3 regions of the Streptomyces sp. NPDC101178 genome follow, and region 3 is predicted to be linked to each of the others. Evidence: riboswitches for the same ligand, from Rfam matches in the RefSeq annotation. Region 3 holds a riboswitch; each other region holds the start of a gene.

What was found. A riboswitch is a leader RNA that binds a small molecule or an ion and turns the genes downstream of it on or off. The one in region 3 is predicted to bind thiamine pyrophosphate.
Region 1: another riboswitch for thiamine pyrophosphate. It lies ahead of thiO (glycine oxidase ThiO); the one in region 3 lies ahead of thiC (phosphomethylpyrimidine synthase ThiC).
Region 2: another riboswitch for thiamine pyrophosphate. It lies ahead of ACIRR8_RS04550 (thiamine ABC transporter substrate binding subunit); the one in region 3 lies ahead of thiC (phosphomethylpyrimidine synthase ThiC).

Annotation. Positions count from the first base shown of each region.
Region 1 covers NZ_JBIWOZ010000012.1:102,809-110,057, reverse strand. Annotated here, with positions in the region: gene pknB (Stk1 family PASTA domain-containing Ser/Thr kinase) at 1-373, opposite strand, end outside; gene ACIRR8_RS28895 (thiazole synthase) at 555-1,349, opposite strand; gene thiS (sulfur carrier protein ThiS) at 1,352-1,564, opposite strand; gene thiO (glycine oxidase ThiO) at 1,561-2,769, opposite strand; TPP riboswitch at 2,767-2,879, opposite strand; gene ACIRR8_RS28880 (hypothetical protein) at 2,989-3,330, shown strand; gene ACIRR8_RS28875 (NAD(P)/FAD-dependent oxidoreductase) at 3,360-4,604, shown strand; gene ACIRR8_RS28870 (Rv2175c family DNA-binding protein) at 4,676-5,041, shown strand; gene thiE (thiamine phosphate synthase) at 5,121-5,771, shown strand; gene metF (methylenetetrahydrofolate reductase [NAD(P)H]) at 5,894-6,811, shown strand; gene ACIRR8_RS28855 (hypothetical protein) at 6,860-7,249, shown strand, end outside.
Region 2 covers NZ_JBIWOZ010000002.1:97,654-104,902, forward strand. Annotated here, with positions in the region: gene ACIRR8_RS04550 (thiamine ABC transporter substrate binding subunit) at 1-945, opposite strand, end outside; TPP riboswitch at 1,040-1,156, opposite strand; gene rlmN (23S rRNA (adenine(2503)-C(2))-methyltransferase RlmN) at 1,246-2,352, opposite strand; gene ACIRR8_RS04560 (phosphatidate cytidylyltransferase) at 2,464-3,549, opposite strand; gene frr (ribosome recycling factor) at 3,549-4,106, opposite strand; gene pyrH (UMP kinase) at 4,223-4,996, opposite strand; gene tsf (translation elongation factor Ts) at 5,158-5,994, opposite strand; gene rpsB (30S ribosomal protein S2) at 6,094-7,008, opposite strand.
Region 3 covers NZ_JBIWOZ010000003.1:205,216-212,464, reverse strand. Annotated here, with positions in the region: gene ACIRR8_RS09440 (YibE/F family protein) at 1-736, opposite strand, end outside; TPP riboswitch at 807-940, shown strand; gene thiC (phosphomethylpyrimidine synthase ThiC) at 933-2,735, shown strand; gene ACIRR8_RS09430 (DUF805 domain-containing protein) at 3,052-3,408, shown strand; gene ACIRR8_RS09425 (hypothetical protein) at 3,498-4,319, opposite strand; gene ACIRR8_RS09420 (metallophosphoesterase) at 4,501-5,658, opposite strand; gene ACIRR8_RS09415 (LacI family DNA-binding transcriptional regulator) at 5,855-6,967, opposite strand.

The sequences.
Region 1 (7,249 bases), on a different contig from region 3:
CCGGCTCCAGGATGTCCAGCGCGGCCCGGGGCTGGAGGGCGCCGCGCTCACGCAGGACGTCGCGCAGGGTGCAGCCCGCCACGTACTCCATCGCGAGATAGACGTACGCACCTTCTGCGCCCTGGTCGAAGACCGCGACGACGTTGGGGTGCGCGAGCCGCGCCACCGACTTGGCCTCGCGGATGAACCGCTCGACGAAGGCGACGTCGACGGCGAGCGCCGGATGCATCACCTTGAGGGCGAGCACCCGGTCCAGGCGGGTGTCCACGGCCCGGTAGACCGTGGCCATCCCGCCGACCGCGATGCGCGCCTCAATGCGATACCGGCCGTCGAGCAGCTGCCCGACGAGAGGATCCTGGAGGGTCGTGTCCACCCCGAGAGTCTACGAGCCGCCACCGACAGCCCGGACGGGCCGGGGCGCTCCCGAGCCCGTTCTGCAGCCGATCCGTGACAGGGCCGCGCCCCAGGTCGGGAGGCAATTCAACCCCTCCGGCGTTTGAGGCGCGAGGGCTCGGGGGCAGCGCTCCCGACCACGCACCTGCGCCCACCTGCGCTCAGAACGCCGGCCGCTCCGGATCCAGCGCCGCCCGCCCGTCCACCGGCGAGGACGCCTCGGCGAAGTGGCGGCGGGGGATCCGGCCCGCCCGGAAGGCCAGGCGCCCGCCCTCCACCGCGTGACGCATCGCACCCGCCATCAGCTCCGGCTCCTGCGCCCGGGTCACCGCCGAGGCGAGCATCACCGCCGCGCACCCCAGCTCCATCGCCAGGGCCGCGTCCGACGCCGTCCCGGCCCCCGCGTCCAGGATCACCGGCACCCCGGCCCGCTCCACGATCAGCTCGAAGTTGTGCGGGTTGCGGATGCCTAGCCCGGAGCCGATGGGGGAGCCGAGCGGCATGATCGCCGCGCACCCGACGTCCTCCAGCTTCCGGGCCAGGACCGGGTCGTCGTTGGTGTACGGCAGCACGGTGAACCCGTCGTCTACCAGGATCTCCGCCGCGTCCAGCAGCTCGATCGGGTCCGGCAGCAGCGTCCTCTCGTCGGCCACCACCTCCAGCTTGACCCAGTCGGTGCCGAGCGCCTCCCGGGCCAGCCGCGCGGTCAGCACCGCCTCACCGGCGGTGAAGCAGCCCGCCGTGTTCGGCAGCACCTGGATGGAGAGCCGCTCCAGCACGGAGAGCACCGAGCCCTGCACGGTCGGGTCGAGCCGCCGCATGGCGACGGTGGTCAGCTCGGTCCCGGAGGCGATCAGCGACCGCTCCAGCACCTCCAGGCTCGGCGCCCCGCCGGTGCCCATGATCAGCCGGGAGCCGAAGGCGGCCGGTCCCAGGGTGAAGACGTCGTCGGACACGGTCAGCCTCCCTGGACGGCGGTCAGGACCTCGACGCGGTCGCCCTCGCCGAGCGTGGTGGCGGCCCACCGGCCGCGTGGCACGACGCTCTCGTTGACGGCGGCGGCGACCCCGGAGGGCGCGGCGGTCAGGGTGGCGACGAGCCGGTCCAGTGCGGTGCCCTCGTCGAGCGTGCGCGGCTCGCCGTTGACCGAGACGGATACCTGTGGGGTCATGCGGACTGCTCCTGGAGTACGGGGGTGGCGGCGGCGGACGTGAACCGGCCCGGCGCGAAGGGGCGGGCCACCTCGGGCAGCTCGCCGGTGGTCAGCGCTTCGGCCATCGCGTCGCCGGTGACGGGCGTCAGCAGGACGCCGTTGCGGTGGTGGCCGGTGGCGAGGAGGAGACCGGGCACGGCGGTCGGGCCGAGCAGCGGGGCGTTGTCGGGCGATGCGGGACGCAGGCCGGCGCGGGTCTCGGTGAGCGGCAGTTCGGTGATGCCGGGCACCAGCTCATGGGCGTCGCGCAGCAGCTCGTAGACCCCGCCGGCGGTGACCGTGGTGTCCCAGCCCATCTCCTCGCTGGTGGCGCCGACGACCAGTTCGCCGTTCTCGCGCGGTACGAGGTAGAGGTGGCCGCCCCGGACCACGGCACGGACGGTCCGGCTGAGGAAAGGGGCGTACGCCGGTGGCACGGTGAGCCGCAGGACCTGGCCCTTGACCGGGCGGACCGGCGGCAGGACCTCCTCGGGCACGCCCGCGAGCCGCCCGCTGAGGCTGCCCGCCGCCAGGACGACCTGGTCGGCCCCGACCTCCGTACCGTCATCGAGCGAGGCTCCGGTGGCCCGGCCTCCGGCGACGGTGAGCCGCTCGGCGGAGGCCCTGCGGAACACCACTCCGGCCCGCTCGCAGGCGGCCAGCAGCGCCGCGGCCAGCCGGCGCGGATCCACCTGGTGGTCACCGTCCACCCGCAGCCCGCCCCGGACCCCCGGCGCGAGCATCGGCTCCAGCCGGCGGCACTCGCGGCCGCTCAGCCAGACCGACTCCAGACCCGAGCGCTCCTGGAGGGCGTGCAGTTCCCGCAGGTGCGCCCGGTCGTCGGAGTCCAGCGCCACGGCGAGCGTCCCGCAGGTCCGGAAACCGGTCTCCCGGCCGCTCGCCGCCTCCAGCTCCGCGACGAACTCCGGATAGCGGGCGGCGGAGGCCAGGTTGAGGCCGAGGAGCATCTCCTCGCCGTAGTGCAGTTCGGTGACGGCGGCCAGCATGCCCGCCGCGACCTGGGCGGCCCCGCCGCCCGGACCGGGATCGGCCACGGTGACGGCCAGCCCGCGCTGGGCCGCCCGCCACGCGGTGACCAGGCCGATGATGCCGCCCCCGATGACGAGGACATCGGATCCTGTTCTCTCCCCCGGGCTTCCGGAGGTCTTCCCCGAGACGCGCATGGGTGTCCAGCCCCTCCCTTCGCCGGCATGACCCGGATCAGGTTCGTACGGTCGGAGGCGCTCCAGCCTCCCTCTCAGCCCGGTGCGCCCGGGCTCCCGCGAGTGTTCTACGTTGGCCAGCCTAGGGCCTGTCGTCAAACTGCCGCCTGCCGGGCGGCGACGGCAGTTTGACGACAGGCCCTACCCACCCGCCTTCCGACCGGCAAGGGAGCAGCCACCGTGGCCCGTTCGCTCGAAGGACTCGTCCTCTCACCCGTCGCCGACCAGGCCCCGGGCCAGGTCGGCACCCGTACCCGCTTCACCTACCACGAGCGGGACGGCGCGATCTGGGCCGAGTACGCGGGCGGTGACGTGGTCCGCGGCCATCTCGTCGGCACCCGCGAGGCGGATCGGCTCGACTTCCGCTACGTCCAGCTCAAGCAGGACGGAACGACCTCTTCCGGACACTGCCTCTCCACCGTCACCGACCTCCCGGACGGCCGGGTGCGGCTGGAGGAGCGCTGGGAATGGGAGTCACAGGAAGGCAGCGGAACGAGCGTGGTGGAAGAAGTCACCCATTGACGCCGCGTCAGCTGAATAGAGTGGTACACGTGAGCGAGCAGACGGAAGAGCACGTGGCCGGGCGGCCGACACGGAACGTCGTGGTCGTCGGGGCGGGCATGGCGGGCGTGCAGACCGCCGTCGCCCTGCGGGAAGCCGGCTTCGCCGGCACCGTCACCCTGATCGGCGCCGAACCCCACCAGCCCTACGACCGGCCGCCGCTGTCCAAGGCGGTGCTGCTCGGCAAGGCCGAGGACTCCGCCTTCGACGTCGACTTCGAGGCCCTGGAGATCACGCTCCGCCTCGGCCTGGGCGTCACCGCCCTCCGCGCCGCCGACCACGTCCTGGACACCGCCGACGGCCCCGTCCCCTACGACGTCCTGGTCCTGGCGACCGGCGCGGAGCCCATCGCCCTGCCCGGCACCGAGGGCGTCCCCGGCGTCCATCTGCTGCGCACCCTGGACGACGCCGCCCGGCTGCGTCCCGTCCTTGAGGAGCAGCACGACGTGGTGGTCGTCGGGGCCGGGTGGATCGGCGCCGAGTTCGCCACCGCCGCCCGCGCCGCCGGCTGCGCGGTCACCGTGGTCGAGGCCGCCGCCCGCCCGCTGGCCGGAACCCTGCCCGCCGAAGTCGCGGCCCCGATGGCCGACTGGTACGCGGAGAGCGGCGCCGCACTCCTCACCGACGCCCGGGTCGAGCGCGTCGAGCCCGGCAGGGTGGTCCTCGCGGACGGCCGCGTACTGCCCGCCGGAGCCGTCGTCGTCGGCATCGGCGCCCGCCCCGCCACCGGCTGGCTCGCCGGCTCCGGGATCGAACGCGGCCCGGACGGCTCGGTCACCGCCGACAGCGCGCTGCGCACCTCCCTGCCCGATGTGTACGCCGTCGGCGACTGCGCCTCCTTCCCCTCCGCCCGCTACGGCGAACGCCTGCTCATCCACCACTGGGACAACGCCCTCCAGGGCCCGCGCACCGCCGCCGCCGCGATCCTCGCCGCCGGGAGCGGCGACCCGCTGCCGGTCCACGACCCCGTCCCGTACTTCTGGTCCGAACAGTTCGGCCGCTTCGTGCAGTACGCCGGCCACCACGCCCACGCCGACACCCTGGTGTGGCGCGGCGACGGCACCGAGGCCACCTGGTCGGTCTGCTGGCTGAAGGCCGGCGCCCTGGTCGCCGTCCTCGCGGTGGGCCGCCCGCGCGACCTCGCCCAGGGCCGCAAGCTCATCGAATCCGGGGCCGTCCTCGACCCGGACCGGGTCGCCGACCCCGCCGTACCGCTGAAGTCCACCGCACTCTGAACCGCCGGGTCCGACCCCCGTACGGTCGGCCCGGCTACCGGCTGTCAGTCCTGGATGGCACGCTTGTCCCTGTGACCGAGATTGACGCAAAGACCGATGCACTCGTCCCCGCCTGGCTCCACCTGCCCGACATCGCGGAGAAGCTCGATGTCGAGGTGACGCGTGTACGGCAGCTGGTCAAGGAAGGCCAGCTCATCGCCGTACGCCGTGGTGAGAACCGGACGCTCCAGGTGCCTGCCGCCTTCATCGACGGCGACAAGGTGGTCAAGGGCCTCTCCGGCACCCTGACCCTCCTGAGGGACGACGGCTACTCCGACGAAGAGATGCTGGAGTGGCTCTTCACTCCCGACCCGACCCTGCCCGGCACCCCCGCACAGGCGCTGAGCGAGAATCGCGGTACGGAGGTGAAGCGCCGAGCCCAGGCGCTCGCCGTCTGACCGACACGACAGGAAGCGGTGTACGGGCCCCGCGTGGTGCGCGGCCCGTGCTCCGCCACGACCACGGGGGAACTCCACCATGCCCACGCCTCGCGAGCGGCTGTCCGACGCCCGGCTCTACCTCTGCACGGACGCCCGCAAGCGCCAGGGCGACCTCCCGGCCTTCCTGGACGCCGTGCTCTCCAGCGGTGTCGACATCGTCCAGCTCCGTGACAAGGGCATGGAGGCCGCCGAGGAGTTGGAGCACCTCGCGGTCTTCGCCGACGCCTGCCGCCGCCACGGCAAGCTTCTCGCCGTCAACGACCGGGCCGATGTCGCCCACGCCGTCGGCGCCGACGTCCTCCACCTCGGCCAGGGCGATCTGCCGGTGGGCGCGGCCCGCGCGATCATCGGCCAGGAGAAGGTGATCGGCCGCTCCACGCACGCCCGGTCCGAGGTCGACGCCGCCGTCGCCCAGGACGGCGTGGACTACTTCTGCACCGGCCCCTGCTGGCCCACCCCCACCAAGCCCGGCCGCCACGCCCCCGGCCTGGACCTCGTGCGGTACGCCGCCTCCCTGGCCCAGCCGCGCCCCTGGTTCGCGATCGGCGGGATCGACGCGGGCAACCTGGACCAGGTGCTGGAGGCCGGTGCCCGCCGCATCGTCGTCGTCCGGGCGATCACCGAGGCGGGCGACCCGGCGGCCGCCACCGCCGACCTGGCGGAGCGGGTCCGGGCGCACACCCTCTGAGCAGGTCTTACGGGCTCTCCAGGGGCGCCTTCATCCCAAGGGGTGGACGGCAAACCGGCAAAACGAGACAATCTCGCCCGCTCTGGTTGGGGGAGTGTCCACCCCCTGGTTAACCTCGCCGTATGGCCCTTGGGACACCTTCCACCAGGACGGATCACGCACGCACGGTGCGTGACCTTCTCGCGACCGGCAAGACCTCGTACTCCTTCGAGTTCTGGGCGCCCAAGACCGAGAAGGGCGAGCGCAACCTCTGGAACGCGCTGCGCCGGATCGAGGCGGTGCGCCCGAGCTTCGTCTCGGTGACCTACGGGGCCGGCGGCTCCACCCGGGCCGGGACCGTGCGCGCGACCCAGCAGATCGCCGCCGACTCCACGCTCACCCCGGTCGCCCACCTCACCGCCGTCAGCCACTCGGTGGCCGAACTGCGCAACATGATCGGCCAGTACGCCGACGCCGGGATCAGGAACATCCTCGCGGTCCGCGGCGACCCGCCCGGCGACCCGATGGGCGAATGGGTCGAGCACCCGCAGGGCGTGAAGTACGCGGCCGACCTCGTCCGCCTCATCAAGGAGTCCGGCGACTTCTGCGTCGGCGTCGCCGCGTTCCCCGAGATGCACCCGCGCTCCACCGACTGGGAGACCGACATCGGTCATTTCGTCGACAAGTGCCGGGCCGGTGCCGACTACGCGATCACCCAGATGTTCTTCCGCCCGGAGGACTACCTCCGGATGCGTGACCGGGTGGTCGCCGCCGGTTGCGATACGCCGGTGATTCCCGAGGTCATGCCGCTCACCAGTGTGAAGCAACTGGAAAGATTCTCGCAGCTCAGCAACGCGACCGTCCCGGAGCCGCTGAAAGAGCGCATCCTCGCGGTCAAGGACGATCCCGCCGCTGTACGCTCCATCGGTATCGAGTTCGCAACGGAGTTCTGCGCGAAACTGCTGTCCGAGGGTGTACCCGGGCTGCACTTCATCACGCTCAACAACTCGACGGCAACGCTCGAAATCTACGAGAATCTCGGACTGCACAAGCAGTCGTGACCGGCCGTACCCGCCCCCGAGCGGCTGCGGCCGCAGGAGGGGGCGGGCGTGGGCTGGACGGTCCTCTACATCGCATTCGGTCTGGTGGCACTGTGGCTGCTGGGTGAGGTGCTGCTGCAGTACAAGGCGCGGCTGCGCTGGCGGCTGCTCGCCTTCGGCGGCTTCCTCGGTGTCGTCATGGGCGTCCTGCTCGCCTCCGTCCCGGTCATCGTCGTCGGCACCCTCGCCTTCGCCACCGGCCAGACCTATGTGACGCTCTCCTTCCGGCGCGGCTTCTCCACCGGCTGGGCCATAGGCGGCAGCCCGGGCGAGAGCCGCCGCCGCAAGGGCGGCGAGCGCGCGGCCGCCAAGGAGCCCACGCTGGAGGTCTCCGGCCTGGAGGTCTCGGACCCGGCCGCCGACTCCGGCTTCGACTCCTTCGGCCACTCCACCGGGATC
Region 2 (7,249 bases), on a different contig from region 3:
CAGCGGCACGTCCTCCTGGAACGTCTTGCTGATCAGGAAGTCGAGCAGCGCCTTGCCGCCCGCCTCGTTCTTCGCGCCCTTCAGCAGCCCGGCGTACTCGGTCTGCCGGAAGCAGGTCCCGGTGGAGACGCCGGTGGGGGCCTCCTTGGGCTGCGGGTCTGCGTAGAGGACCTCGACGGGCGGGCTGGAGGCGTAACTGACGACGAGCGGCCGGTCCGCCTTGGCCTTCTTGCCGCCCGCGGAGCCCGAGAACTCCTCGTTGTAGGCCTGCTCCCAGCCGTCGACGACCTTGACGCCGTTGGCCTTCAGCTTCTTCCAGTAGTCCTGGTAGCCGTCCTCGCCCTGGGAGGCGATGGTGCCGAGGAGGAAGCCGAGGCCGGGCGAGGAGCCGGCCGCGTTCTCGGTGACGAGGAGGTTCTTGTACGCGGGCTTGAGCAGGTCCTCGAAGGTCTGCGGCGGCGCGAGCTTCTTGCCGGCGAAGTACTTCTTGTCGTAGTTGACGCAGATGTCACCGGTGTCGACGGGCGTGACGCGGTGCTGGTCGTCCTGCTCGGTGCCCTTCGCGACCCGGTCCAGGCCCTTGGCCTCGTACGCGGTGAAGAGGCCGTTGTCGAGGGCTCGGGAGAGCAGGGTGTTGTCGACGCCGAAGAACACGTCGCCGCGCGGGGAGCCCTTGGTGAGGATCTCCTGGTTGAGGGCGGCACCGGCGTCGCCGCTCTTGAGGAGCTCGACGGTGTAGCCGCTCTCCTTGGTGAACTGCTTCAGCACGTCTTCCGAGGCGTTGAAGGAGTCGTGGGTGACCAGGGTGACGGTCTTGGAGCCGCTGCCCTTCGACGCGCCGGAGCCCGCCGAGGTGTCGTCGCCGGAGTCGCCGCAGCCCGCGAGGACGGTGACGCCGAGCGCCGCGGCGAGCGCGGCTGCGGCGTACTTCTTGGTGGTGTTCATGTGATTCCTCCTGGAGGTGACCAGGAAGAGACGCGGCCCCGCCCGCCCTCCGGAGACGTGACAGACGTAACCGGAAGCGGGCAGGGCGCAACAGCTTGAGTAAGGTCCGAACTTCCTACCTGGAATGACCCGGGCGAGGTTCAGAGGGTCTGCGGCCAACCTGTCCTTGGTGCCGCACTCTCAGCGCTGTGGCGCTCCCCTGTCGGAATATGAAGTTGATTTCGCGCTCAGGCTACACCGGCGGTTCCGGCCGGTCGCCTGAGGCCGCTGTGTGATCGGCGCTCGGAAGCCGCCGTGTGATCAGCGCTCGGAGGCCGCCAGCTGTCCGCAGGCCCCGTCGATCTCCTGGCCGCGGGTGTCCCGGACGGTGACGGGCACGCCGTGGGCCGCGATGGCCTCGACGAACGCCTTCTCGTCCTCGGGCCGCGAGGCGGTCCACTTGGAGCCGGGCGTGGGGTTCAGCGGGATCAGGTTGACGTGCACCCGCTTGCCCTTGAGCAGCCGGCCGAGCAGGTCGCCGCGCCAGGCCTGGTCGTTGATGTCCCGGATCAGGGCGTACTCGATGGAGATGCGGCGGCCGGACTTCTCCGCGTACTCCCAGGCGGCGTCGAGCACCTCGCGTACGTTCCACCGGGTGTTGACCGGGACGAGGGTGTCGCGCAGCTCGTCGTCCGGGGCGTGCAGTGAGACGGCGAGGCGGCACTTGAACCCCTCGTCGGAGAAGCGCAGCATGGCCGGGACGAGCCCGACCGTCGAGACGGTGATCCCGCGCTGGGAGAGGCCGAGGCCGTCCGGCTCGGGGTCGGTGAGCCGGCGGATGGCGCCGACGACCCGGTTGTAGTTGGCGAGCGGCTCGCCCATGCCCATGAAGACGATGTTGGAGAGCCGGGCCGGACCACCGGGCACCTCGCCGTCGCGCAGGGCGCGCATGCCGTCGACGATCTGGTGCACGATCTCGGCGGTCGACAGGTTGCGGTCGAGACCGGCCTGCCCGGTGGCGCAGAACGGGCAGTTCATCCCGCAGCCCGCCTGCGAGGAGATGCACATGGTGACGCGCTCCGGGTAGCGCATCAGGACGGACTCGACGAGCGTCCCGTCGTGCAGCTTCCACAGCGTCTTGCGGGTGGTGTCGTCGTCGCAGCTGATGTGCCGCACCACGGACATCAGGTCGGGGAACAGCGCCTCGGCGAGCTTCTCCCGGGACCCGGCGGGGATGTTGGTCCACTGCTCCGGGTCGTGCGCGTACCGCGCGAAGTAGTGCTGCGAGAGCTGCTGGGCGCGGAACGGCTTCTCGCCGGTCGCGGCGACCGCTTCCTTGCGCTCGGCGGGCGTGAGGTCGGCGAGATGCCGCGGCGGCTTCTTGGCTCCGCGGGGCGCGACGAAAGTGAGTTCTCCGGGCTTAGGCATGGTTCATCCAGTGTCGCAGACAGACGGGTGAGGGCCCGCCGCCCTGTGGACGACGGACCCTCACTCGTGGAACGTGCAGGTGAGACGTGGTGCGCGGCCCTGAAGGGACGCTCAGCCGGAGCCGACGAACAGCACCAGCAGCAGCCAGACCACCGGCGCGGTCGGCAGCAGCGAGTCCAGCCGGTCCATGATGCCGCCGTGGCCGGGGAGCAGGGTGCCCATGTCCTTGATCCCGAGGTCCCGCTTGATCATGGACTCACCCAGGTCGCCGAGGGTGGCGCTGACGGCGACCGCGAGGCCGAGGAGCAGGCCCTGCCACCAGGCGCCGCCGTCGATGAGGAACTCCATGCACAGCGCACCGGCCACCATCGCGAAGGAGACGGCGCCGAGCAGGCCCTCGCGGGTCTTGCCTGGGCTGATGCGGGGGGCGAGCTTGTGGGTGCCGTAGCGCCAGCCGACCGCGTACGCCCCGGTGTCGCTGACGACCGTGAGGACGAGGAAGACCAGGACCCGCCAGTGCCCGTCGTCCGCCGTCAGCATCATGGCGACGAAGGTGGCCAGGAACGGGACGTAGAACGCGGCGAAGACGCCCGCCGTGACGTCCTTGAGATACCCCTCCGGCGGCTCGGTCATCCGCCAGACCAGCACCGCCAGGGCCGTCAGCGCCATGGCGACCCAGGCGCCCTCCGCACCGCGCGCGTAGCCGGCGACGACCATCGCGGCCCCGCCGACGGCCAGCGGGATCAGGGGCGCCTTGATGCCCTTCTGCTCCTGGAGCCGGGAGGTGAGCTCCCAGAGGCCGACGACGACGGCGACGGCGACGACACCGACGAAGACGGCCTTCACGATGAACAGCGAGGCGACGATGACGGCGCCGAGCCCCACGCCGACCCCTATGGCGGCGCGCAGATCACGCCCCGCACGCTTCTTCTGCGGCGGGGACGGCAGCGGGGTGGACATGGGCTCCTGCGGCATCTCGTCACGGAACAGGGGGCCGCCGACGTGCGCGGCGTCCCCGTTCCGGTTGGCGCGGCTCTGTGCGTCTCTACCTGCGTCGGGGACGTCCGGCACGTTGGGCATGGGCCGAGTCTGCTGGGCTTCATGCGCATCGTAAGCGGGACCCGCCGGAGCGACCCCCATCTCGGGGGCACCCCGGTGACCGGCTCCCTGCGGTGCACCCCAGGAAGAGTCGTTCATCAGACTTCGAGCAGCTCGGCTTCCTTGTGCTTGAGCAGCTCGTCCACCTGCGCGACGTACTTCGCGGTGGTGTCGTCGAGCTCCTTCTCGGCGCGGCGCACCTCGTCCTCGCCGGACTCCTTGTCCTTGACGAGCTTGTCGAGCGCTTCCTTGGCCTTGCGGCGGATGGAGCGGATGGAGATCTTGGAGTCCTCGGCCTTGGTCTTGGCGACCTTGATGTACTCCTTGCGGCGGTCCTGGGTGAGCTCGGGGAACGTCACCCGGATGATGTTGCCGTCGTTGCTCGGGTTGACGCCGAGGTCGGAGTCACGGATCGCCTGCTCGATGTTGCGCAGCGCGGACTTGTCGAACGGCGTCACGACGGCCATCCGCGCCTCGGGAACCGAGAACGAGGCCAGCTGGTTGATCGGGGTCAGCGCGCCGTAGTAGTCGGCGACGATCTTGTTGAACATCGCCGGGTGCGCACGGCCGGTACGGATCGCGGCGAAGTCCTCTTTCGCGACGACGACGGCCTTCTCCATCTTCTCCTCGGCTTCGAGGAGGATTTCTTCGATCACCACGTGCTCCTGCGTGTCTTGAGCGGACCCGTCATCGACGGGCCCTGCGGGTCCTGAGTCGCGTCCTCACCTGCACGGTGTCCGACCGGCAGGCCGTTGTCCATCCTGGGGGGCCGTCAGGCCCGGGTGCTCTCGTCGCTGACGAGCGTGCCGATCTTCTCACCCTTGACGGCACGGGCGATATTGCCCTCGGCGGTCAGCTCGAAGACGAGGATCGGCAGCTTGTTGTCACGGCAGAGCGTGATGGCGGTGGCGTCGGCGACCTTCAGGTCGCGCGTGATCACCTCGCTGTACTCCAGCGCGTCGAACTTCACCGCGTCGGGGTTGGCCTTCGGGTCGGAGTCGTAGACCCCGTCCACACCGTTCTTCCCCATGAGCAGCGCCTCGGCATCGATCTCCAGGGCGCGCTGGGCGGCGGTGGTGTCGGTGGAGAAGTACGGCATGCCCATGCCGGCGCCGAAGATGACGACGCGCCCCTTCTCCAGGTGCCGTACGGCGCGGAGCGGGATGTACGGCTCGGCGACCTGGCCCATGGTGATGGCGGTCTGGACGCGCGAGTCGATGCCTTCCTTCTCCAGGAAGTCCTGGAGCGCCAGGCAGTTCATGACGGTGCCGAGCATGCCCATGTAGTCGGACCGGGCCCGGTCCATGCCGCGCTGCTGGAGCTCGGCACCGCGGAAGAAGTTGCCTCCCCCGATGACCACCGCGATCTGGGCGCCGTCGCGTACGACGGCGGCGATCTCGCGGGCGATGGTGTGCACGACGTCGGGGTCGACGCCGAGGCCGCCACCGCCGGCGAAGGCCTCGCCGGAGAGCTTCAGCATGAAGCGCCCGGAAAACGTGTCGTCGCGCTTGTCGTCGGCCTGAGTGGCGTCCGCGCCCATGTCCATGAAAATTCTCCTCGTGCACATACGAAGAAGGCCATTGCCGGTGGGTCTGGTGTCCCTACAGCGGCAATGGCCTCCTCGTCAGATCTGCGGTCGTCCGGCGTGGGTGCGGCCGTCGACTGCACCAGACCCTATCGGGTCCGGTGCTGTTCGCCCGGACGGACTCAGATGCCGACCTTGATGCGCGAGAAGCGCTTCAGGGTGACACCGGCCTCGTCCAGGACCTTCTGGACGGACTTCTTGGCGTCCAGCGCGTACGGCTGGCCGAGGAGCGTGGCCTCCTTGAAGAAGCCGTTGACGCGACCCTCCACGATCTTCGGGAGGGCGGCCTCGGGCTTGCCCTCGGCGCGGGTGGTCTCCTCGGCGACGCGGCGCTCGGCCTCGACGACCTCGGCCGGGACGTCCTCGCGGGAGAGGTACTTCGGCGCGAAGGCGGCGATGTGCTGGGCGATGCCCTTGGCCAGCTCGGCGTCGGCCTTGTCCAGCTCGACCAGGACACCGATCTGCGGGGGCAGGTCGGGCATGGTGCGGTGCATGTACACGGAGACGAAGTCGCCGGTGAACTGCGCGAAGCGGTCCAGGACGATCTTCTCGCCGAGGTTGGCGTTGGCCTCGTCCACGTACGCCTGGACGGTCTTGCCGGGCTCGATCTCGGAAGCGAGGAGCGCGGCGATGTCGGCCGGGGAGGTCGCGGCGACGTGCGCGGCGAGCGTGTTGGCGACGGTCTGGAACTTGTCACCCTTGGCGACGAAGTCCGTCTCGCACTTCAGCTCCAGGAGGACGCCGGACGTCTTGTCCTCGGAGATGAGGGAGACGACGGCACCGTTCTCGGCGGAACGGCCCTCGCGCTTGGCGACGCCCTTCTGGCCCTTGATACGGAGCGCCTCGACGGCCTTGTCGACGTTGCCGTCGGCCTCGTCGAGCGCCTTCTTGCAGTCCATCATGCCGGCGCCGGTGAGCTCGCGGAGCTTCTTGACGTCAGCGGCGGTGTAGTTCGCCATGAGTCTGTATGTCTCTCTCGAAGTCTGAAAGATCTACGGGTGAACGGCGGGGGCCGCGCTGGTGGCGCCGGCCCCCGCCGTCAGCAGCCGTGACGGGTGTCAGGCCTGCTCGGCGTCCGCGTCGGCGGCCGGAGCCTCGGCCTCGGCGACGGCCTCGGCCGGCTTCTCGGCGTCCGCGACCTTCTCGGTCTCGGCGGAGGACTGGACCTCGGCGGCAGCCGCGGTCTCGTCCTTCTTGTCGCCCTCGAGCAGGTCGCGCTCCCACTCGGCCAGCGGCTCGCCGGCGGCCTTCTCGCCCGGCTTCGAGTCACCGGTGGCGGCACCGGAGCGGGCGATGAGGCCCTCGGCGACGGCGTCGGCGATCACGCGGGTGAGCAGGGTGACGGAGCGGATCGCGTCGTCGTTGCCCGGAATCTTGTAGTCGACCTCGTCGGGGTCGCAGTTGGTGTCGAGGATCGCGACGACCGGGATGTGGAGCTTGCGCGCCTCACCGACGGCGATGTGCTCCTTCTTGGTGTCGACGATCCAGACGGCGCTGGGCACCTTCTGCATCTCGCGGATACCACCGAGGGTCTTCTCCAGCTTGGCCTTCTCACGCGAGAGGACCAGGAGCTCCTTCTTGGTGAGGCCGGAGGCGGCCACGTCCTCGAAGTCGATGAGCTCGAGCTCCTTCAGACGCTGAAGGCGCTTGTAGACGGTGGAGAAGTTGGTGAGCATGCCACCGAGCCAACGCTGGTTGACGTACGGCATGCCGACGCGCGTCGCCTGCTCGGCGATGGCCTCCTGGGCCTGCTTCTTCGTACCCACGAACATGATGGAGCCGCCGTGCGCGACGGTCTCCTTGACGAACTCGTAGGCGCGGTCGATGTACGACAGCGACTGGAGCAGGTCGATGATGTAGATGCCGTTGCGCTCGGTGAAGATGAAGCGCTTCATCTTCGGGTTCCAGCGACGGGTCTGGTGACCGAAGTGGACGCCGCTTTCCAGCAGCTCCCGCATCGTGACGACGGCCATGGCCGTACTCCTTGAGGTGCTCGGTTATCGCGACCGCAGGTTTGCGTTCGCGCCTGACGCCCCGATCGCGCCGTGCCACAAGGGACCGAGGGGCGCGGCCACCGTCCCGGAAGAGGGAGGTGGCGGGGCGTGCGAAGTCGACCCGGTGACCCGGATCGCCGTAAGAAGTGTACGGGACCCGCCGGGTGCCGGGTGACGGCGATATCCACAACCGGCGGGTAGTCCACAGGCGCGGACCAAG
Region 3 (7,249 bases):
GGCACATGTAGAGCGCCGCCAGCATGATGGCGCTGGCCCCGATCACCGCCACCACCAGCGGATTCGAGCCCTGGAGGATCGCCGGCAGGATGAACAGGGTCAGTACGGCGAACGAGACGGCCAGCGCCACCAGCGCCATCACCCCGCGCAGCCGGCCCACCGCGACCACCGCCAGCGCGAAGATCGCGGCCAGCAGCGTCATGGGGATCTTCCGGTTCACATCGGTCACGCTGTACTGGAGGTCGGGCGGCGCGTCGGGGGCGTACGCCACCACCACGCCCTGGCCCTCGCGCAGTTGACGCGGGGCGTCCGGCTGGACCACCTCGACGAACCTGCGGCCCTTGTCGTCGCCGCTGGTCACCTCGACGGTCGCCTTCGCGCACTCCCCCTCCTGCCCGGCGACCGCCTCGCGGCCCGAGGGCGTGGAGGTGTCACCGGTCGGCGGGACCTGTGCGGCGTTGACGTCGGCGCAGTCGACCTTGACGACCTGGACGACCTTGCCGTCCTGGGTCTGCCGGTCGAATCCGACGCCGGTGCGCTCGTGGTCGGGGACGCCGCCGGGCCAGAACGCGATCAGGCCGACGACGACCGCCGTGGCGAACGGGATCAGGACGGCGGCGATGACCTTGCGCAGGTGCTTGGAGACCGGTGCGGCGGGTCCGTGGCTGTGCGTGTGGCCGTGGCTGTGGCCCTGGGGCGGCGGCTGGGGTGCGGGGTCGCTTTGGGGGGAGGTCACGGGGCGATCATCGCAAGAACAGGAGGGCCCTCTGGTCAGCTCGCCGGAAAGGACGCTAGCGTGGAGGCACCTTTGCACACGCGGGAGCTCGGAGCACCGGGCTGAGAGGGCGCTGACCGCCGTAGATCCGTACGGGACACGCTGCGCCGACCGCCGAACCTGTTACCGGGTAATGCCGGCGTAGGGAGTAGGTCTCATGACCACAGCGGACGCACGCACGCCTGCCTCGAAACAGAACGACGGGACGCCGGACGGCGCTCCGAACGGCGAGGGCGGGAAGTCCATCGGCTGGCACAAGGGGTACGTCCAGGGTTCGCGCCCGGACCTCCGGGTGCCGGTCCGGCAGGTGCACCTCACCAACGGCAAGGACGTGACGCTGTACGACACGTCGGGGCCGTACACCGATCCCGGGATCGACACCGACGTCCGCCGGGGCCTCGCGCCCCTGCGGGAGAACTGGATCATCGCCCGCGGCGACACCGAGGAGTACGCGGGCCGCCCGGTCCGCCCCGAGGACGACGGTCTCAAGCACACCTCGCCACGCGGCGGACTGCGCAACCTGGACGCGGTCTTCCCCGGCCGTCCGCGCCAGCCGCGCCGCAGCCGCGACGGACGGCCCGTCACCCAGCTCGCGTACGCCCGGCGCGGGGAGATCACGCCGGAGATGGAGTACGTCGCGATCCGGGAGAACGTCGGGGCCGAGACCGTACGCGAGGAGATCGCGGCGGGCCGGGCGGTGCTGCCGGCCAACGTCAACCACCCGGAGACCGAGCCGATGATCATCGGCAAGCGGTTCCTGGTGAAGGTCAACGCCAACATCGGCAACTCGGCCGTCACCTCCTCCATCGAGGAGGAGGTGGACAAGATGACCTGGGCGACCAGGTGGGGCGCCGACACGGTCATGGACCTGTCCACCGGCCGCAACATCCACACCACCCGCGAGTGGGTGCTGCGCAACTCCCCCGTACCGATCGGAACGGTGCCGCTCTACCAGGCGTTGGAGAAGGTGGACGGCCGAGCCGAGGAGCTGACGTGGGAGATCTACAAGGACACCGTCATCGAACAGGCCGAGCAGGGCGTGGACTACATGACGGTGCACGCCGGAGTGCGCCTGCCGTACGTCCCGCTGACGGCCCGCCGTAAGACCGGCATCGTCTCGCGCGGCGGCTCGATCATGGCGGCCTGGTGCCTGGCGCACCACAAGGAGTCGTTCCTCTACGAGCACTTCGAAGAGCTCTGCGAGATCCTCGCGACATACGACGTCACCTACTCCCTCGGTGACGGACTGCGCCCCGGGTCGATCGCGGACGCCAACGACGAGGCGCAGTTCGCCGAGCTGCGCACGCTGGGTGAGCTGAACACCATCGCCAAGCGGCACGGCGTGCAGACGATGATCGAGGGCCCCGGGCACGTCCCGATGCACAAGATCAAGGAGAACATCGACCTCCAGCAGGAGATCTGCGAGGAGGCGCCGTTCTACACGCTCGGCCCGCTGACCACGGATGTCGCGCCCGCCTACGACCACATCACCTCGGGCATCGGCGCCGCGATGATCGCCTGGTGGGGCACCGCGATGCTCTGTTACGTCACGCCCAAGGAGCACCTGGGCCTGCCGAACCGGGACGACGTGAAGACCGGCGTCATCACCTACAAGATCGCCGCCCACGCGGCCGACCTCGCCAAGGGCCACCCGGGCGCGCAGGAGTGGGACGACGCGCTCTCCGACGCGCGGTTCGAGTTCCGGTGGGAGGACCAGTTCAACCTGGCCCTCGACCCGGACACGGCCCGGGAGTTCCACGACGAGACGCTGCCCGCCGAGCCGGCGAAGACGGCGCACTTCTGCTCGATGTGCGGGCCGAAGTTCTGCTCGATGAAGATCTCCCAGGACATCCGGCGTCAGCACGGCGGTTCGCAGGAGGAGATCGAGGAGGGCATGGCCGAGAAGTCGAAGGAGTTCGCGGCCGCCGGCAACCGGGTCTACCTGCCGATCGCCGACTAGGACACACCCTGGGACCGCGGTCCGCCTCTCCGTCCCCGACGCCCCGTCCGGCGTCGGGGACGGCTTGCGTACGGCCGGGTGACCGGTGACGTGACGCCAAGGCTCTTCACCTATGGGCTACTTGCTGCTTTGGTCACCATCTGGCCTGATTACGGCACGTGTTAAGCGACAGTATGGACACAGTCGTGTGGCAGGTGGATGTACGTTTCGCAGCTGCGTCAACTGGGCTTGACCCGTTCCTTATCTGTGGCTTACTTTCCGGCTTGCTTGGCTGAAATTTGGTGGCCCTCGCACGGGGGCCTGGGGAGGGAACACAGTGAATTGGTACCTGGCCGTACTCAAGAACTACGCAGGCTTCAGCGGGCGCGCGCGCCGCAAGGAGTACTGGATGTTCACGCTCGTCCACCTGATCGTCGCGGCCGTCCTGTACGGCCTCGGCCTGGCGATCGACACGATGCTCCCGTACTTCATCTACGCCCTCGCGACGATCGTCCCGTCGCTCGCCGTGCTGGTGCGCCGCCTGCACGACACCGGCCGCTCCGGCTGGTGGTTCCTGATCGCGGCCGTTCCGCTGGTCGGCGGCATCATCCTGCTGGTCTTCCTCGCCTCGGAGGGCAAGCCGGAGCAGAACCAGCACGGCGCCAACCCGAAGCTGGCTCCGCAGGCTGTCTGATCCACCGCTCCGGCCCTGCCGGAGCGTCGCACAGGCCGGGCGCGGCACTCGCCGCCCCGGCCTGTGGCGTTTCCCGTGACCCGCGGGTCCTACTCCGGCCGGTGGTCCGGTCCGCCGAAGTCCGGGCTGGTGAAGTCGGGGCTCGTGAAGGTCGGCCGGGGGCCGGCCGACGGGCCGTCCTCCGGACCGGAGAAGTCCGGCCTGCTGTAGCCGACCTTCGGGATCCGGTTCGGTGAGCGGTGCGGGGTCCGTGCGGCGGGGCCCGCGGTCGGGTCGGCCAGGGCGTCCCGCAGGAACGGCAGGATGCCGCGCTCCAGCAGCGCGTGGCGCCAGGCCTCCCGGGCCCGGGCGACCTCTTCCGGCAGTTCGTCCTCCTCGTCCTCGGCGGCGAGCGAGGTCGAACCGTTGCGCAGGGCCGTGACGAGCAGCCCCACGGCGGCGACCAGGATGGCCGCGGCGGCGAGGGCCGCGAAGAACCACCCGGCCGCGATCATGGTGGTGCCGAAGCCGACGGACGGGCTGAGGGCCCTCATCAGATAGCCGACGAGCAGGAAGATCACGGCGGCGGCGCCCGCGAGGAGCGGCGTCAGGACCGTGAGGACCGCTCCTATGCCGGCGCCCGGCCCGGTGGCCGAGGATGTGTCTCCGTACGGCTCGCCCTCCGGTACGGCCGCGCTGGCCGCGCGCAGCTCGGCCCGGGCCTTCACGTAGTGCTCGTACTCGGTGGCCGCTGCCGCGGTGATCAGCGCCGTGGCGTTGAGCGCCATCGTGCGCAGCTGCTCGGTGTTGAGCCGGTCGCCGACGCCTTCCAGGTCCGGGCGTTCGTGGGCGTGACGCAGCGCGTCGCCGAGGATCCGGGCGTACTCGGGACCGTCCTCGGCTTGCAGGTGCGGAGCGCTTGTCATCTGCATCCCCCGATGCTCCGTCGGGCCCGGCAGCCCGCGTTGGCCGGGCGGTCGGGCGGAAACGGAGGAGAGCCTGCTACTGATGAGCCGATGGTAGAGCGCTCACGGCGCGCGGTGACAGGGTGTTTCCGGAAATAGGCCCGATGATCGGCGCGGTCCTGTCCAGGAGCGTCTTCCCGGTCAGAGCTCAGTCATGCAGGGGGAGTTGGACGACCAGGAGCTTTCCGGCCATGGTCACTCCGCCGTCCATGGCGATGGCGAGCCCGTCCGCGTAGACGTGCGGGCCGTTCACCACCGGCCCCGAACCGTCCTCGCCGTCCTCCGTGCCGACTTCGCCCAGGAGATACGGGATCGGGCTGTGACCGTGGACGACGCGCTGTCCGCCGTACGTCGTCAGCAGCTCGCGCACCGCTTCGGCGCCGCCCTCGTCGCGGAAGGCGAACCGCTTGGTGAGCTTGCGGAAGAGGTCCCAGCACTCGTCGGCGTCGTTGCGCGTGAGGATGTCGGTGATGGTGTCGTTGACGGCGTCGATGGTGGTGCCGTAGTCGAGGTAGGCCGTCGTGTCGGAGTGCATCAGCAGATGTCCGTCCTCCTCGACGACCGCGTCGAGCCGGGACATCCACTGCAGGTGCACGTCCTGGAGGCGGTCCATGTCGCTCTTCTGGCCGCCGTTGAGCAGCCAGGCGGCCTGGAAGGTGGCGGTGCCCGCACCGGAGTTGACGGGAGTGTCGGAGAACCGCTTGGCGCCGATCAGCAGCAGCTCGTGATTGCCCATCAGGGCCTTGCAGTAGCCGCCGGCCGCCGCCGCCTCTGCGGAGAGCCGCATGACGAGGTCGATGACGCCGATGCCGTCGGGTCCCCGGTCGGTGAAATCGCCCAGGAACCAGAGCCGGGCGTTGCCCGCGGCCCAGTTGCCGTCGGCGTCGATGAGGCCCTGTGCGGCCAGGGCGGCCACCAGCTCGTCGAGGTAGCCGTGGACGTCGCCGACGACGAAGAGCGGGCCTAGCCCTTCCCCGGTGACGGGGCGGGGCTCGGGGACGGTCTCCATCTTGACGGTGTCGCCACGGTTGATGACGGGGAGGTCGCGCTCGGTGGGGGTGTACCCCTCCGGCGGCTCGTCGCCGACGGCGGCGTTGCCCGGATGCGGCAGGTGGGGCGGTGCGGGGGCGTGCGGAGGCACGGAGGCGTGCGGCTCGGTCGGCGCCGGCGCGTGCGGGGGCACGGACGGGTGCGGCGCCGCGCCGGGCGCCGCCGGTGGTACGGGTGTCTGCGCGTACGGCGGAACTCTGAAGTCACGCAACGTCGCCGTCCGCACCACGGGTTCCTGACCGGCCCCCTGAGTCATCGACCCCTCCACCACCGTCGCGCCGCCGTACACCTGACGGGCCCTGCCTGGTAGAGGGGGTCCGCGGTGTCGTGCGCCCATCATAGGAATGCGGATCGATCTGTGTGACGCACCAGGGGTGGTGAATCCGGGCGCACGTACGGTTCACCGGCCGATTGGTCCGAAAAAAGACGATCAGTCCCTGCTCAAGAGACGATCAGTCCCTGCTCGGAGAGCGGGGCGCACTGACCGTGGTGCGCGGCGGACGGCGTTGCGAGGAGGTCCGGACGATGAGCTCCGTCGGTATCACCTGCTCCACCGGCCCGTCGTGCTCCACGCCTTCGATGGCGTCGATGAGGAGCTGGACGACGGCCGTGCCGATGCGCCGGGGCTTCAGCGAGAGCGTCGTGATGGGCGGTTCGGTGGCCGCGTACACGGTGGACTCGCTGCAGCAGACCAGCAGCAGGTCCTCGGGGACCCGCAGTCCGTAGCGGCGGGCGGCCGCGAGGAGGTCGGTGCCGTTGGGGTCGAAGAGCCCGTAGACGGCGTCGGGCCGGTCCGGCCGGGCGAGCAGCCGGTCGGCGGCGACCGCGCCCGCGCAGGGGTCGTGCGCCGGGTAGGACTCGTAGACGGGATCCTGGCCGACCCGCTCGCACCAGTGGAGGTACGCGGTGGTGGAGAGCCGGGTGTACGTGTCGGTGGTGGTGCCGGTCAGCAGGCCGATGCGGCGCGCTCCGGCGGCGGCGAGGTGGTCGAGGAGGTCGAGCACGGCGGCCCGGTGGTCGTTGTCGACCCAGGCGGTGACGGGGAGCGTGCCGGCCGGGCGGCCGTCAGAGACGACGGGCAGCCCCTGGCGGACGAGTTCGGTGACGACCGGGTCCTGGTCGGAGGGGTCGATGACGACGGTCCCGTCGAGCGCGACGTTCGACCAGACGTCGTGCCGGGAGGTGGCGGGGAGGATGACGAGGGCGTAGCCCCGGGCGAGCGCCGCCGAGGTCGCGGCTCTCGCCATCTCCGCGAAGTACGCGAATTCGGTGAAGGTGAAAGGTTCATCCCCGTACGTGGTCACGGTCAGGCCGATCAGCCCCGACTTGCCGGTACGGAGGGTTCGGGCCGCTGCGGAAGGGCGGTAGCCCAAGCGCTCTGCGACCTCGCGGACATGGCTGCGGGTGGCGTCCGGGAGCCTGCCCTTGCCGTTGAGCGCGTCGGAGACGGTCGTGATCGATACTCCGGCCGCGGCGGCCACGTCGCGGATCCCCGCCCGTCCTGGCCGGCCGCTGCGCCGGGGGGTCTCCGTCCGGCTCACCTGGTGCTTCCCTGCTGCTGTCATGGCGAGCCGATAGTAGGGCTCCGAGGGGTGGTCGGTCCGGTCGCATATGCACCCATTGACAGGCACGTTTTTGCATGATCGTTAGCCATCAAATTCCTTGTAAAGAAAGGGCGTTGATGGGCATGTCTTTAGTGTGTCAGGTGTTGGTGGTCGGCGGCCTGCTGAATGGCCGATGTCTCGAAGAGGTCTCAACTCACCACTTCGGGGGACGCGCGCCACGGCGTGAGACACGGGCGCGCGCCGGAAACCGAAACGCTCCCCCTGAGGAAGCCTTCGGATGCG